DNA from 3 places in the Pseudomonas sp. zbq_18 genome. Region 1 is predicted to be linked to each of the others. Evidence: predicted binding sites of a transcription regulator. Region 1 holds the regulator's gene; each other region holds the start of a gene.

Evidence for each region. The regulator sigma-54, encoded in region 1, starts transcription at its own class of promoters, with help from an activator protein. The targets are predictions, from matches to a motif close to ANTGGCATNNANNTTGCTNT.
Region 2: the regulator sigma-54 is predicted to act here: its motif matches at 2,915-2,934, upstream of glnK (P-II family nitrogen regulator).
Region 3: the regulator sigma-54 is predicted to act here: its motif matches at 2,860-2,879, upstream of ACF8C6_RS06375 (flagellar basal body rod protein FlgF).

Annotation. Positions count from the first base shown of each region.
Region 1 covers NZ_JBICIT010000013.1:406,135-410,854, forward strand. The annotation lists gene ACF8C6_RS11480 (HPr family phosphocarrier protein) at 13-285, opposite strand; gene rapZ (RNase adapter RapZ) at 294-1,151, opposite strand; gene ptsN (PTS IIA-like nitrogen regulatory protein PtsN) at 1,169-1,633, opposite strand; gene hpf (ribosome hibernation-promoting factor, HPF/YfiA family) at 1,648-1,956, opposite strand; gene ACF8C6_RS11500 (RNA polymerase factor sigma-54) at 2,109-3,611, opposite strand; gene lptB (LPS export ABC transporter ATP-binding protein) at 3,753-4,478, opposite strand; gene lptA (lipopolysaccharide transport periplasmic protein LptA) at 4,478-4,720, opposite strand, start outside.
Region 2 covers NZ_JBICIT010000006.1:48,450-53,169, reverse strand. The annotation lists gene ACF8C6_RS04695 (ammonium transporter) at 1-972, opposite strand, end outside; gene ACF8C6_RS04690 (ammonium transporter) at 1,039-2,355, opposite strand; gene glnK (P-II family nitrogen regulator) at 2,390-2,728, opposite strand; gene ACF8C6_RS04680 (accessory factor UbiK family protein) at 3,132-3,392, shown strand; gene ACF8C6_RS04675 (YifB family Mg chelatase-like AAA ATPase) at 3,427-4,720, shown strand, end outside.
Region 3 covers NZ_JBICIT010000008.1:200,483-205,202, reverse strand. The annotation lists gene ACF8C6_RS06390 (flagellar basal body P-ring protein FlgI) at 1-445, opposite strand, end outside; gene flgH (flagellar basal body L-ring protein FlgH) at 460-1,173, opposite strand; gene flgG (flagellar basal-body rod protein FlgG) at 1,231-2,016, opposite strand; gene ACF8C6_RS06375 (flagellar basal body rod protein FlgF) at 2,063-2,806, opposite strand; gene flgE (flagellar hook protein FlgE) at 3,005-4,312, opposite strand; gene flgD (flagellar hook assembly protein FlgD) at 4,356-4,720, opposite strand, start outside.

The DNA of each region.
Region 1 (4,720 bases):
TTTCATGGGGAGCTATTCGCCTTCGTCGAACCTGTTGTTGATCAGTTCGACCAGGGCATCAAGCGCCTCTTCGTCACGTTCCCCCTCGCTGGACAGGAGCAGGCTGGTGCCCTTGCCGGCCGCCAGCATCATCACCGCCATGATGCTTTTGCCGTCTACCTGGCTTTCCGGAGAGCGCCCGACCCGTACCTGGCAGGGGAATGCGCTGGCTACGCCGACGAATTTGGCAGCCGCTCGCGCGTGCAGGCCGAGCTTGTTGATGATGGTGATTTCGCGGGCGGGCATTGCGTTCCTTAGCTCAGGTCGCGGTGGCGTATCTGGACGTTGTTCAGGATGGGTTTCAGGGTCTCGCCGAGGCGATTGGCCAGATAGACCGAGCGGTGGTGGCCGCCCGTGCAGCCGATGGCGATGGTCACATAGGCGCGATTGCTGGCGGCGAAGCGGGGCAGCCACTTGTTGAGATAGCCGAGGATGTCCTGATACATCTCCTCAACGTCTGGCTGGGCGGCCAGGTAGTCGGCCACGGGCTGATCCAGGCCGGACATGTCGCGCAGATCCGGTTTCCAGTAAGGGTTGGGCAGGCAGCGCACATCGAATACCAGATCCGCATCCACCGGCATGCCGCGCTTGAAGCCGAACGACTCGACCAGGAAGGCGGTGCCGGGGCTCGGGCGGTTGAGCAGGCGCAACTTGATGCTGTCGCGCAGCTGATAAAGGTTGAGGTGGGTGGTGTCGATCTTCAGGTCGGCCAGATCGGTAATGGGCGTCAGTAGCTGGGCCTCATCGCGAATGGCTTCGGCCAGGGAGCGGTTCTCGTTGGTCAGCGGGTGGCGTCGACGCGTTTCCGAGAAGCGCTTTAGCAGCGTCTCTTCGTCTGCGTCCAGGTACAGCACATCGCACTGGATGTGTCGATTACGCACTTCATCGAGAAGTTCGGGGAAGCGCTTGAGCTGGCTGGGCAGGTTGCGGGCGTCGACCGATACCGCGACCTGCGGGTGCAGCAGTTCGGTCTGCAGCAGGGCACGCTCTGCCAGATCCGGCAGCAGCCCGGCAGGCAGGTTGTCGATGCAATAGAAACCATTGTCCTCAAGGACATCGAGAGCCGTGCTCTTGCCCGAGCCGGAGCGTCCGCTGACGATGATCAGGCGCATGGCGCTGGCTCCCGTTTTTAGTGGCCGTTCTGTACGTCGACCACGACCTGGTACAGGCTTTCGTTGCTCGGCGCCTGGCGCAACCGTTCCCGTACCTCGCTGCGGTCAAGCATGCTGGCGATCTGGCGTAGTAGCTCCAGGTGCTCGTCGGTCGCTGCTTCCGGTACCAGCAGAACGAACAGCAGGTCGACCGGAGCGCCGTCGATGGCGTCGAAGTCCACCGCCGCATCCAGGTGCAGCACGGCACTGATCGGCGCGTTGCAGCCGGGCAGGCGGCAGTGAGGAATCGCAATGCCGTTGCCGAAACCGGTAGAGCCGAGCTTCTCGCGGGCAATAAGGTTTTCGAAGATGTCCTGGCTATCCAGATCGGGTAGATCACGAGCGACCAGGTTGGCAATCTGTTCGAGTACACGCTTTTTGCTGCCTCCCGGCACGTTCACCAGGGAACGTGCGGGAGTCAGTATGGTTTCGAGTCGGATCATGTGAGGGGTAAGTATCAGCGAGCTGCCGCGCCTTGCATGCGGTCCAGCTGCTTTTCCTTGTGCTTGATCAGTTGGCGGTCGAGTTTGTCAGCGAGCAGGTCGATGGCGGCGTACATGTCTTCATGTTCGGCGTTGGCCACGACTTCACCGCCGGCAATATGTAGGGTCGCTTCGATTTTCTGTTTCAGCTTTTCCACTTCCATGGTCACCTGAACGTTGGTGATCCTGTCGAAGTGACGCTCCAGTCGGCTGAGTTTTTCCCCGACGTAGTCGCGCAGGGCGTCGGTCACATCCAGTTGATGTCCACTGATGTTGACTTGCATAACGCATCTCCTTGTTGCCTTGTGTAAGAGACAGGCTATCGGGCCTGCCGCCGTAACACGTTGGCCGGAGGTTTGATGCACTACTGGCCGAGCTTCCCCTGATGCAGGGCTGGCGCGATACGCTAGTGCAGAAATCCCCCGTTCAGGGCCGTTTACATCAATCGCTTGCGCTCACTGGATGGCGCTATGCCGAGAGATTCGCGGTATTTGGCGACTGTGCGACGGGCTACCTGAATGCCCTGTGCCTCCAGTAAACCAGCGATCTTGCTGTCGCTCAACGGCTTTTTCGCGTTTTCCGCAGCCACCAGTTTCTTGATGATGGCGCGGATCGCGGTGGACGAGCATTCGCCACCCTCGGCGGTGCTGACATGGCTGGAGAAGAAATACTTCAACTCGTAGATGCCGCGTGGGGTGTGCATGAATTTTTGCGTGGTCACCCGGGAAATGGTCGACTCGTGCATGCCTACCGCCTCGGCGATGTCATGCAGCACAAGAGGTTTCATCGCCTCGTCGCCATAGTCGAGGAAGCCGCGCTGGTGTTCGACGATTTGCGTCGCCACTTTCATCAGGGTTTCGTTGCGGCTCTGCAGGCTCTTGATGAACCAGCGCGCCTCCTGCAACTGGTTGCGCATGAAAGTGTTGTCGGCGCTGGAGTCGGCGCGTTTGACGAAGCCAGCATACTGGGCGTTGACCCGCAGGCGCGGTACCGCTTCCTGATTCAGCTCCACCAGCCAGCGATCGTTGTGCTTGCGTACGATGACGTCGGGCACCACGTATTCCGGTTCGTTGGCTTCGATCTGCGAGCCTGGGCGCGGGTTGAGGCTCTGGATCAGCTCGATGATCTGGCGCAGCTCGTCTTCCTTGAGCTTCATGCGTCGCATCAGCTGGCTGTAGTCGCGGCTGCCGAGTATGTCCAGATGATCGTTGGCCAGGCGCTGTGCCTCGGTCAGCCAAGGGGTGTTGGCAGGCAGCTGGCGCAGTTGCAGCAGCAGACACTCGCGCAGGTCGCGGGCGCCGATGCCGGCTGGCTCGAAGTGCTGGATGCGGTGCAGTACCGCCTCGACCTCGTCGGCTTCGATTTCCAGTTCCGGATCGAAGGAGTCGACGATCTCCTCGATACTTTCTTCCAGGTAGCCCTGATCGTTGATGCAGTCGATGATGGTGACGCCGATCAGTTTGTCGGTATCGGACATCGGTACAAGATTGAGCTGCCACAGCAGGTGACTTTGCAGGCTCTCGCCGGCGGAGGTGCGGGTGGTGAAGTCCCACTCGTCATCATCGCTGCTTGGCAGGCTGCTGGCGCTGGTCTGGTAGACGTCTTCCCAGGCGGTGTCGACTGGCAGCTCGCTGGGAATGCGGTCGTGCCATTCGCCGTCTTCTGCGTTGTCGCTGTTGTTTACCGCGACGGTGCTGTCCTGGAAGCTGGAGCTGTCCTGCTGGACCGAGTTGCCCTGCTCGGCGTTGTCGGCCATGGGGTCGGAGTTGTCGAAGTCTTCTCCTTCCTCCTGGCGCTCAAGCATGGGATTGGATTCCAGCGCTTCCTGGATTTCCTGTTGCAGGTCCAGAGTGGAGAGCTGGAGAAGTCGAATGGCCTGTTGCAGCTGCGGGGTCATCGTCAGCTGCTGGCCCATCTTGAGGACTAGCGACGGTTTCATGGTGCGGGGCTGGTTACCTTGTTCACTTGCCGGCGCGCTGCGCCATCCACTGCAGGGCGGAAGGCCGCCCTTGGAAGCAATTTGTATGCCTGACCTTGAATCATTCCTTCCGTTTGCGCAAGCCCCTGCATGTTGGGCGCTTTACAGCCGGAACTCGTGACCCAGGTAGACTTCCTTGACCAGTTGGTTGGCCAGGATGGTCTGGGCATCGCCCTCGGCGATCAGCTGCCCGTCGTTAACGATATAGGCCGTCTCGCAGATATCCAGGGTTTCGCGCACGTTGTGATCGGTGATCAGTACGCCGATACCCTTGGCCTTGAGGTGGTGGATGATCTGCTTGATATCGCCGACCGAAATCGGATCGACGCCGGCGAACGGTTCGTCGAGCAGGATGAACTTGGGCTCGGTGGCCAGCGCGCGGGCAATCTCCACGCGGCGCCGCTCGCCGCCGGACAGGCTCATGCCCAGGCTGTCGCGGATGTGGCTAATGTGGAACTCCTGCAGCAGGGCTTCCAGCGCTTTCTCGCGGCCGGCCCGGTCGAGATCCTTGCGGGTTTCAAGGATGGCCATGATGTTGTCGGTCACCGACAGCTTGCGGAAGATCGAGGCTTCCTGCGGCAGGTAGCCAATCCCGGCGCGGGCTCTGCCGTGCATGGGTTGGTGGCTGATGTCCTGATTGTCGATCAGGACACGCCCCTGATCGGCCTGTACCAGGCCGACGATCATGTAGAAGCAGGTGGTCTTGCCGGCGCCATTGGGCCCGAGCAGGCCGACGATCTGACCACTTTCTATGGACAGGCTGACATCACGAACCACCTGGCGGCTCTTGTAGCTCTTGGCCAGGTGCTGAGCTTTGAGGATGGCCATTACTGGGCTTGCTCCGGCTGGCCTGCTTTCTTGCGCGGCTGCAGAATCATGTCGATCCGCGGGCGTGGGGTCGATACGTTGCTGCCGGTGGCGCGGCCTGCGTTGACGATCTGGCGCTGGGTGTCGTAGACGATCTTCTCGCCTTCGAAGACATTGCCCTGTTGGATTACCTTGGCCTGGTCGATCAGTACGATGCGCTCGTTGCTCGCGTAATACTGGATGGTCATGCCATAAGCCTTGAC
Region 2 (4,720 bases), on a different contig from region 1:
GTCCAGAGCCAGGATGGAGAACACCACCAGTACGCCGCCCACACCGCCGATCAGGGTGGCCTGCAGGGCAGTCGGGGTCAGCGGCTCGGCGGTGATGGCCACCAGGCCGGCCAGAGCACCGTTGAGCGCCATGGTCAGGTCAGCCTTGCCGAACAGGATGCGCGCCACGATCAGCGCGGCGATCAAGCCACCGGCGGCCGACATGTTGGTGTTGACGAACACGTTGGCCACGGCGTTGGCGTCGTCGATGGTGCTCATCTTCAGCTGCGAGCCGCCGTTGAAGCCGAACCAGCCCATCCACAGGATGAAGGTACCCAGCGTGGCCATCGGCAGGTTGGCGCCAGGAATCGCGTTGATCTGGCCGTTGGAACCGTACTTGCCCTTACGCGCACCGAGCAGCAGCACGCCCGCCAGAGCAGCAGCGGCACCGGCCATGTGCACCACGCCGGAGCCGGCGAAGTCGAGGAAGCCCGCTTCATTGAGGAAGCCCGAGCCCCACTTCCAGAAACCCTGGATCGGGTAGATGAAGCCGGTCATCACCACCGCGAAGGTGAGGAAGGCCCACAGCTTCATACGCTCGGCCACGGCACCGGAGACGATCGACATGCAGGTCGCGGCGAACACCACCTGGAAGAAGAAGTCGGAGCGGCTCGAGTAGTAGGGTGCATCGTCACCGCCACCGAGAATGGCATCGGCCGTGTTTTCGTCGCCCAACAGGAAGCCCAGGCTCGGCAGGATGCCGCCCTCAGGGCTGGAGTACATGATGTGATAGCCAATCAGCATGTACATGATGCTGGCGATCGCATACAGGGCGATGTTCTTGGTGAGGATCTCGGTGGTGTTCTTCGCGCGAACCAGACCGGATTCGAGCATGGCGAAACCTGCCGCCATCCACATCACCAGTGCGCCGCACATCAGGAAGTAGAAAGTATCGAAGCCGTACTGCAAGGCAGTCAGTGCTGTGTTGTCCATGATTCACCTCTTGGCTGGGGTGCTTGAGGCAGCGCCCGGTTCCTCCCGGGCGTTGCTTCGGCGGCTTTACAGGTTGTAACCACGCTCGTTGTGCAGGCTCAGGTCGAGGCCGACGGTTTCTTCCTCGTCGGTCACGCGCAGGCCCATCACCAGATCGATGACTTTGAGGATCACGAAGGTGACGATGGCGGTGTAGATCACCGTGACCACCACGCCTTCGATCTGCACCAGCACCTGGGCACCGATGTCTTCGACGCTGCCGAAGCCACCCAGGGCGGGCGCGGCAAACACGCCGGTCAGGATGGCGCCGACGATGCCGCCGATGCCATGCACGCCGAAGGCGTCCAGGGAGTCGTCGTAGCCCAGCTTGCGCTTGAGGCTGGTGGCGCAGAAGAAGCAGATCACGCCAGCGGCCAGACCGATGGCCAGGGCGCCCATCGGGCCGGCAGTACCGGCGGCCGGAGTGATGGCGACCAGGCCGGCGACCACACCGGAAGCGATACCCAGAGCGCTCGGCTTACCGTGGGTGATCCACTCGGCGAACATCCAGCCCAGAGCGGCAGCGGCAGTAGCGATCTGAGTGACCAGCATGGCCATACCGGCAGTGCCGTTGGCTGCGATGGCAGAGCCGGCGTTGAAACCGAACCAGCCGATCCACAGCATGGCGGCACCGACCAGGGTGTAGCCCAGGTTATGCGGCGCCATGGCGGCAGTCGGGTAGCCCTTGCGCTTGCCCAGCACCAGGCAGGCCACCAGGCCAGCGATACCGGCGTTGATATGCACCACGGTGCCACCGGCGAAGTCGAGCACGCCGGCATCCCACAGGAAGGCGCCGTCACCGGACCAGACCATGTGGCAGATCGGTGCATACACCAGGGTGAACCACACGCCCATGAACACCAGCATCGCGGAAAACTTCATGCGCTCAGCAAAGGCACCGACGATCAGCGCCGGAGTGATGATGGCGAAGGTCATCTGGAAGACGATGAACACGCTTTCCGGGAAAGCACCGACCAGACTGTCGACGGTCAGACCACTGAGGAAAGCTTTGTTCAGGCCACCGATGAAGGAGTTGAGGTTGGTCACCCCCTGCTCCATGCCGGTGGTGTCGAAGGCCAGGCTGTAGCCGTACACCACCCACAGAATGCTGATCAGACCAGTGATGGCAAAGCACTGCATCATCACCGACAGCACGTTCTTAGAGCGCACCATGCCGGCGTAGAACAGCGCCAGACCGGGGATGGTCATGAACAGTACCAGCGCGGTTGCGGTGAGCATCCACGCGGTGTCGCCGCTGTTGAGCACCGCCTCGTCGGCCATGGCCAGACCGGGGGTCAACAGAGACAAAAGGGCTCCTAGCCCTGCGAATTTTCGCAGAGTCATTGTTCTTCTCCTGGGGCTTTAGGGGGTTCGGGGCTTAGATCGCGTCGGTGCCGGTTTCGCCGGTACGGATACGGATCGCCTGCTCCAGGGGAACCACGAAGATCTTGCCGTCACCGATCTTGCCGGTGTTGGCAGCCTTGGTAATGGCCTCGATCACGCGATCCAGCTGATCGTCGGCGATGGCCACGTCGATCTTCACTTTCGGCAGGAAGTCGACCACGTACTCGGCGCCGCGATACAGCTCGGTGTGACCCTTCTGACGACCGAAACCTTTGACCTCGGTGACAGTGATGCCCTGCACGCCGATCTCGGACAGCGACTCGCGCACGTCATCGAGTTTGAACGGCTTGATGATGGCAGTGACTAGTTTCATGAAACTCTCTCCCGTTTAAGTGGACTTGCCCCAGGAAAAACGAACCCGGGCCAAGTCTAAGCGCAGTGTCTGGCTTTGTAACGCGCCGACCGCCAGGGGCCGGAACCAACCTACCGCAACCGGTGAGGCATTCCCCCGCCTCATCCTGCGCACCGGAACTGCATCGGTGCACGCGTCACAAGGTCATAAGCAGAAAGCTTGCCAGCTATGCCAAAAGGCCACTTTTTCATGTAGTTAGCCGAACTGCGCCACTACGCCTGCAGATCACCCAGGACAGACCGCACCAGATTGGCGCATCAAGCCCTGCGCACATGTTCAAAAATTGTGCACCGACCGCCACCGCATGGCCTGGCAAGGCCCGTGCTACACTGCCGGCCGTTCGATATCGGAAGAAAACACCAACATGCTGCCGCCCAAAGCCCTGCTCGACACCCTCGCCGGCCACGCCTCGCGCTTGTTTAGCGGCGATAGCCCGCTGCCCCGTAGCGAGCTGGAAGCCCAGTTCAAAGCCCTGCTGCAGAGCGCCTTTGGCAAGCTGGATCTGGTCAGCCGCGACGAGTTCGACAGCCAGATGGCCGTACTGGCCCGCACCCGCGCCCGCCTGGAGGCGCTGGAGGCCAAACTGGCGGCACTGGAAGCCCAACAGAACCCACCCGCCGAGTAATGCCATCGGCGGGCATGTGATCAAGGAGTGATCCATGTCCCTGGCCATCGTCCACAGCCGCGCGCAAGTGGGTGTCGAAGCCCCGGCCGTGACCGTTGAAGCCCACCTGGCCAACGGCCTGCCGAGCCTGGCCCTGGTCGGGCTGCCGGAAACCGCGGTCAAGGAAAGCAAGGATCGCGTGCGCAGCGCCATTCAGAACTCCGGCTTCGACTTCCCCGCCCGCAAGATCACCCTCAACCTGGCACCCGCCGACCTGCCCAAGGATGGTGGACGCTTCGACCTGGCCATTGCCCTCGGCGTACTGGCCGCCAGTGGTCAGATCCCCACCGAGGAACTGGGCCGACTGGAATGCCTGGGCGAACTCGCCCTGTCCGGGGAGATACGCCCAGTGCAGGGTGTTCTACCCGCAGCACTGGCCGCCCGCGCCGCGGGGCGCACCCTGGTGGTGCCCAAGGCCAACGCCGAAGAAGCCTGCCTGGCCTCCGGCCTGGAAGTACTCGCCATCGGCCACCTGTTGGAGCTGGCCGCGCACCTTAATGGCCACACACCGCTCGCGCCGCACCGGGCTGGTGGCCTACTGCGGCAAACGGCCAGCTACCCGGATCTGGCAGAAGTGCAAGGCCAGCTGGCAGCCAAGCGTGCCCTGCTGATTGCCGCCAGCGGCGCCCACAATCTCCTGCTGAGCGGCCCACCCGGCACCGGCAAGACCCTGCTCGCCAGCCGACTGCCCGGGCTGCTGCCGCCACTCAGTGAGGAGGAAGCCCTGGAAGTCGCCGCCATCCACTCGGTCGCCAGCCAAGCACCGCTGGACTGCTGGCCGCAGCGGCCATTTCGCCAACCGCATCATTCGGCATCCGGCCCGGCCCTGGTCGGAGGCGGCAGCCGCCCGGCTCCCGGCGAAATTACCCTGGCCCATCAGGGCGTGCTGTTTCTGGATGAGCTCCCCGAATTTGATCGCAAAGTGCTGGAAGTCCTGCGTGAGCCGCTGGAAAGCGGGCAGATCGTCATCGCACGCGCCCGTGACAAGGTGCGTTTCCCCGCCCGCTTCCAGTTGGTAGCGGCGATGAACCCCTGCCCCTGCGGCTACCTGGGCGACCCTGGAGGAAACTGCCGGTGCACCCCAGACCAAGTGCAACGTTACCGCGCCAAGCTGTCTGGCCCGCTGCTCGACCGCATCGACCTGCACCTGACCGTGGCGCGAGAGAGCACCAGCCTGCTCGGTGAACATAGCGCCACACAGAGCAGCGCCAGCGCTGCCGCCACAGTCGCAGCGGCGCGTCTGCGGCAGATGCGCCGCCAGGGCTGCGCCAACGCCTTTCTCGACCTGC
Region 3 (4,720 bases), on a different contig from region 1:
CGTCGAAACCGCCCACCACCAGGTTGCCCTGGGCGATGGCGTAAACATTGCCGTCGATACCTTTGAGCGGGGTCATCAACAGGCTGCCGCCACGCAGGCTCTTGGCGTTGCCGATGGATGAGATCGTCACGTCGAGTACCTGCCCCGGTTTGGCGAAGGGCGGTAGTTCGGCATGAATCGACACCGCCGCAACGTTCTTCAGCTGCACGTTGCCGGAGTTGGCAGGCACCTTGATGCCGAACTGCGCCAGCATGTTGTTGAAGGTCTGCAGGGTGAAAGGCGTCTGCGTGGTCTGGTCGCCGGTCCCATTCAGGCCCACCACCAGGCCGTAGCCGATCAATTGGTTGGCGCGTACGCCCTGGATGCTGGCCAGGTCCTTGATGCGCTCGGCTTGCGCGGCGCCAGCGGCAAACAGCAGGCAGAGTATGGAAATCAGTCGTTTCATCATCGGCTACCTACTCAGAACGGGAACAGCGGGCTGAGGAAGAAGCGATCGAGCCAACCCGGCTGACTGGCATCGGCAAAGGCGCCGGTACCCGAATAGGTGATGCGGGCATTGGCGATACGGGTCGAAGACACGGTGTTGTCGGTGGCGATGTCATCGGCCCGCACCAGGCCGGCAATACGCACCAACTCGTCACCGGTGTTCAGGGTCATCCACTTCTCGCCGCGCACGGCAAGAATCCCATTGGGCAGCACCTCGGCAACGGTCACGGTCACCGAGCCGGTCAGGCTATTGCTCTGGCTCGCATCGGACTCGCCATCGGTATCGCGGCTACCGCTGTAGCCCACATCCAGACTCAGGTCATCGGTCTGCAGCGGATTGAGACTGCCATTCGGGTTGTTGAGAGATACCGCGCCGCCGAACAGTGACGTCAGACCGATATTGGCCGAGCTGTCCTTGGACATGCTCGAGCCGGCTTTCTTGCTGGCCTGGGTGCGCTCGCTGAGGGTGATAGTGATGATATCCCCCACCCGGTAAGCCTTGCGGTCGTCGTACAGATTGGTCTCGAAGCCGGCCTGGTAGATCGCGCCGTTATTCTGCGCAGCCGGCAGCGGGGTGCGCGGTAGAACGGGGGCGTAATAGGGATCGTCCGGCTTCGGCGGGGGCGTCACGCAGCCGCTCAGGACCACGCTCCCCAACAGGGGAAGAAGAATCATCAGCCGGTTCATAACCACTACCTCACGGCGTTCTTGTTGCTATTGGCCGGCGCCTGGGCGCCCGCGACATTAAAGATTCTGCGTGATGAACGAGAGCATCTGGTCCGAAGTGGAGATCACCTTGGAATTCATCTCGTAGGCACGCTGGGTGGTGATCATGTTGACCAGCTCTTCCACCACGCTGACGTTGGAGTTTTCCAGGGTGTTCTGCAGTACGGTGCCAAGTCCGGTCAGGCCGGGCGTGCCAACCTGCGGCGCGCCGCTGGAAGCGGTCTCGAGGAACAGGTTGTTGCCGATGGCCTGCAGGCCGGCCGGATTGACGAAGTCGGCCGTCTGGATGTTGCCGATCACCTGCGAGGCCGGGTTGCCGGCGGTGGTTACCGAAACGGTACCGTCCTCACCCACGGTGAAGGTCTGCACCTCCGCCGGCAGGACAATGGCGGGCTCCAGGGCAAAGCCCTGGGAAGTGACGATCTGGCCATCGGAGTCCAGATGGAAACTGCCATCACGGCTGTAGCCGACGGTTCCGTCCGGCAGCAGCACCTGAAAGAAACCACGACCGTTGATGGCCATGTCCAGCGGCTGCTCGGTGGTCTGCAGGCTACCGGCAGTAAAGATTTTCTGGGTGCCGGTGATACGCACACCAGTACCCAGCTGCAAGCCCGTTGGCAGCTCGCTGTCCTGAGTCGACTGGCCGCCCGGCTGACGGCGGATTTGATACAGCAAGTCCTCGAACTCGGCACGATCACGCTTGAAGCCCGTGGTCGAAACGTTGGCCAGGTTGTTGGAAATCGTGGTCAGGTTCATGTCCTGAGCGGACAGGCCAGTCTTGGCGACCCACAGAGCCGGAAGCATATTCTTTCTCCTCGAGCGCCAGTTTCATGGCGCTTCGCGTTGCTGGTTAGCTGATCTGCATGACCCGTGCCATGGCTGTCGCACCCTCTTCTGCAGTGCGCATCATCTTCACGTGCAGTTCGAACTGGCGAGACAGGGAGAGGATCGCGGTCATCTCCTCGACGGCGTTGACGTTGCTTGATTCGAGGAAGCCCGAGGTCAGGCGCACATTGGCATCCACCAACGCCGGCGCTTCGCCAGCCTTCACACGGATCAGGCCATCAGTGCCCTTCTCCATCGTTGTCAGATCCGGATTGACCAGCTTGATGCGATCCACCTCGGCCATCACGCTCGGCGCCTCGCCAAGCGCGCGGATGCTGATGGTGCCGTCCTGACCGATCTCGACCTTCTGCTCTGGCGGAATGGCAATCGGCCCGCCGTTACCCAGCACCGGCAAACCATTGCCGGTACGCAGCTGCCCCAGGGCATCAATCTGCAGGCTGGCGGTACGCACATAGGCTTCGCTGCCATCGGCGGCCTGCACGGCAATCCAGCCTTGCCCCTCGATGGCCACATCCAGCTCGCGTCCGGTTTCCTGCAGCGAACCTGGCGTGAAGTCGGTGGCCGGGCGCTCGGTCATGGCATACACACGCGCCGGGTAACTGTCGCCGAATACCGGCATGGAACGCGCCTGTTCGTAATCCCGATGGAAACCGGTAGTCGAGATGTTCGCCAGGTTGTTGGCGTGGGCACGCTGAGCCAGGGTGTTCTGGCTGGCTCCGGTCATGGAGATGTACAGCATCTTGTCCATGGTCTGCTCCGCGGGGTCGGCAATCTGCCGCTCTAGCTTCTGTTGCCAGTTATTCAGCAAGCCCCATGCCAGAACCAATAAATCAGCCTAAGTATTTGTTTTATAAAGACTTTATAAACAAAAAAAGCCCCGCAAGGAGCTTTTTCAGGTAATGAACGGCGAGGCCTTGCCGCCGGTGGCAAGGCCCCTCCTCCGCAATTACCGCAGATTGATGATGGTCTGCGTGATGGCGCTTTCGGTCTCGATGGTCTTGGCGTTGGCCTGGTAGTTGCGCTGGGCAACGATCAGGTTCACCAGCTGATCCGAAAGCTCCACGTTGGAGTCCTCCAGAGCCCCCGCCTGCAGAGCGCCGAGCGTGCCAGAGCGCGGCGTCCCCACTACCGGCTCGCCAGACTGGAAGGACTGTACCCAGGCGGTTTTGCCAATGGGCGTCAAACCCTGCACGTTGGCGAAACTGGCGAGCACCACCTGGCCCTGCACCAATGATTGGCCATTGGTATAGCGGGCGAAGATGACGCCGGTATCGTCGATTTCCAGGCCGGATAGCTCGCCAGTGGTGTAGCCATCCTGGCTAACCGCAGTTACAGCAAATGAACTGGCAAACTGAGTGGCGTCACGCAGATCAAGGGTTATTCCGGCGGCAGCGGCATTAGCACCGTTTGCACTCCACACTGGCGGCACCGAGCCGTCCGGAGCGGCAGGCACCCAGTTGGTCAAACTCAAGGTGCCATCCGCATTGACGGTGAAGTCAGTAGAAGCCAAGGCCGCAGTATCCAGCTGCCCCGCCGCGGTAAAACTCACATCCACGGCATAGGGGGTGGTCAACGTAGGGTCATTGGGGTTTCGACCGTCGATCAACACATTCATGGTCCAGGTATTCGCCGCAGTCTTGACGAAGTACTGAGTCAAAACATGAGCATTGCCCTGTGTGTCATAGATGTTTGTCGAGGTCGACGAGTTGTAGGTGGTCGGGTCAGATGGATCGAACGGCGTGGTCGTCGGCACCGTGTTGTTCGAATTCAGGTTGAACGTCTGCGTCAGGTTCTCCGTGGCGCGCGGCGACTGGGCTGCCGTACGAATCTGAATATCATCGACGATACCGTTCTGCAGGTTGCCTGCATTGTCTACCGCATAACCCTGCAGGCGATAACCAAAGTTGTTGACCATGTAGCCGTCACGATCAGTGCCAAAATAACCAGCACGGGTATAACTGATTTCTCCGTTGTTGCTGGTCACGAAGAAACCATTGCCATTAATGGCCAGATCCAGAGCATTCTGGGTGTAATTGATGTTGCCCTGATTGAACAGCTGAGACACATCCGCCAGCAAAACACCGCTGCCCTGCGCATTAGCGCCAGTTCCCAGCACCGAGGCAGCGTAGACATCGGCAAACTCCGCACGCGACTGTTTGAAGCCCGCAGTGCCGGCGTTGGCAATATTGTTGCCGGTGACGTTGAGGTCGTTAGTGGCTGCCCGCAGACCGCTGAGACCGATATTGAAAGCCATGGAATACTCCTTTGCCGTTACTGCCGGCGCTGCAGTCTGGGGATTACTGACCGATGATCTGGACTTGGGATAGCGCAACGCCACCCAACCCCGCGAGATTGAGCATCATCTCGCCACCGTTCTGGCCGAGCGTGACACTGTCGACGTTAGCCGGCAGCAAGGTGTAGAGCCCCTTGCTGCCATCGGGATAGGCTGCCTGCGCTTCGAACTTGTAGGTACCGGGCGGCAACAGATTGCCGCTGGAGTCCTTGCCATCCCACATGAAGCTGACATTGCCAGCAGCCTGCTGGCCGAGATTGACGCGGTTCACTACCGAGCCGGTGTTGTCGTAGATGTTGACGTAGACGTTGCTACTGGTGACCGGCAATACCAGGCTGCCTTTGAAGGTTTCGCTGGTATCCACTACCG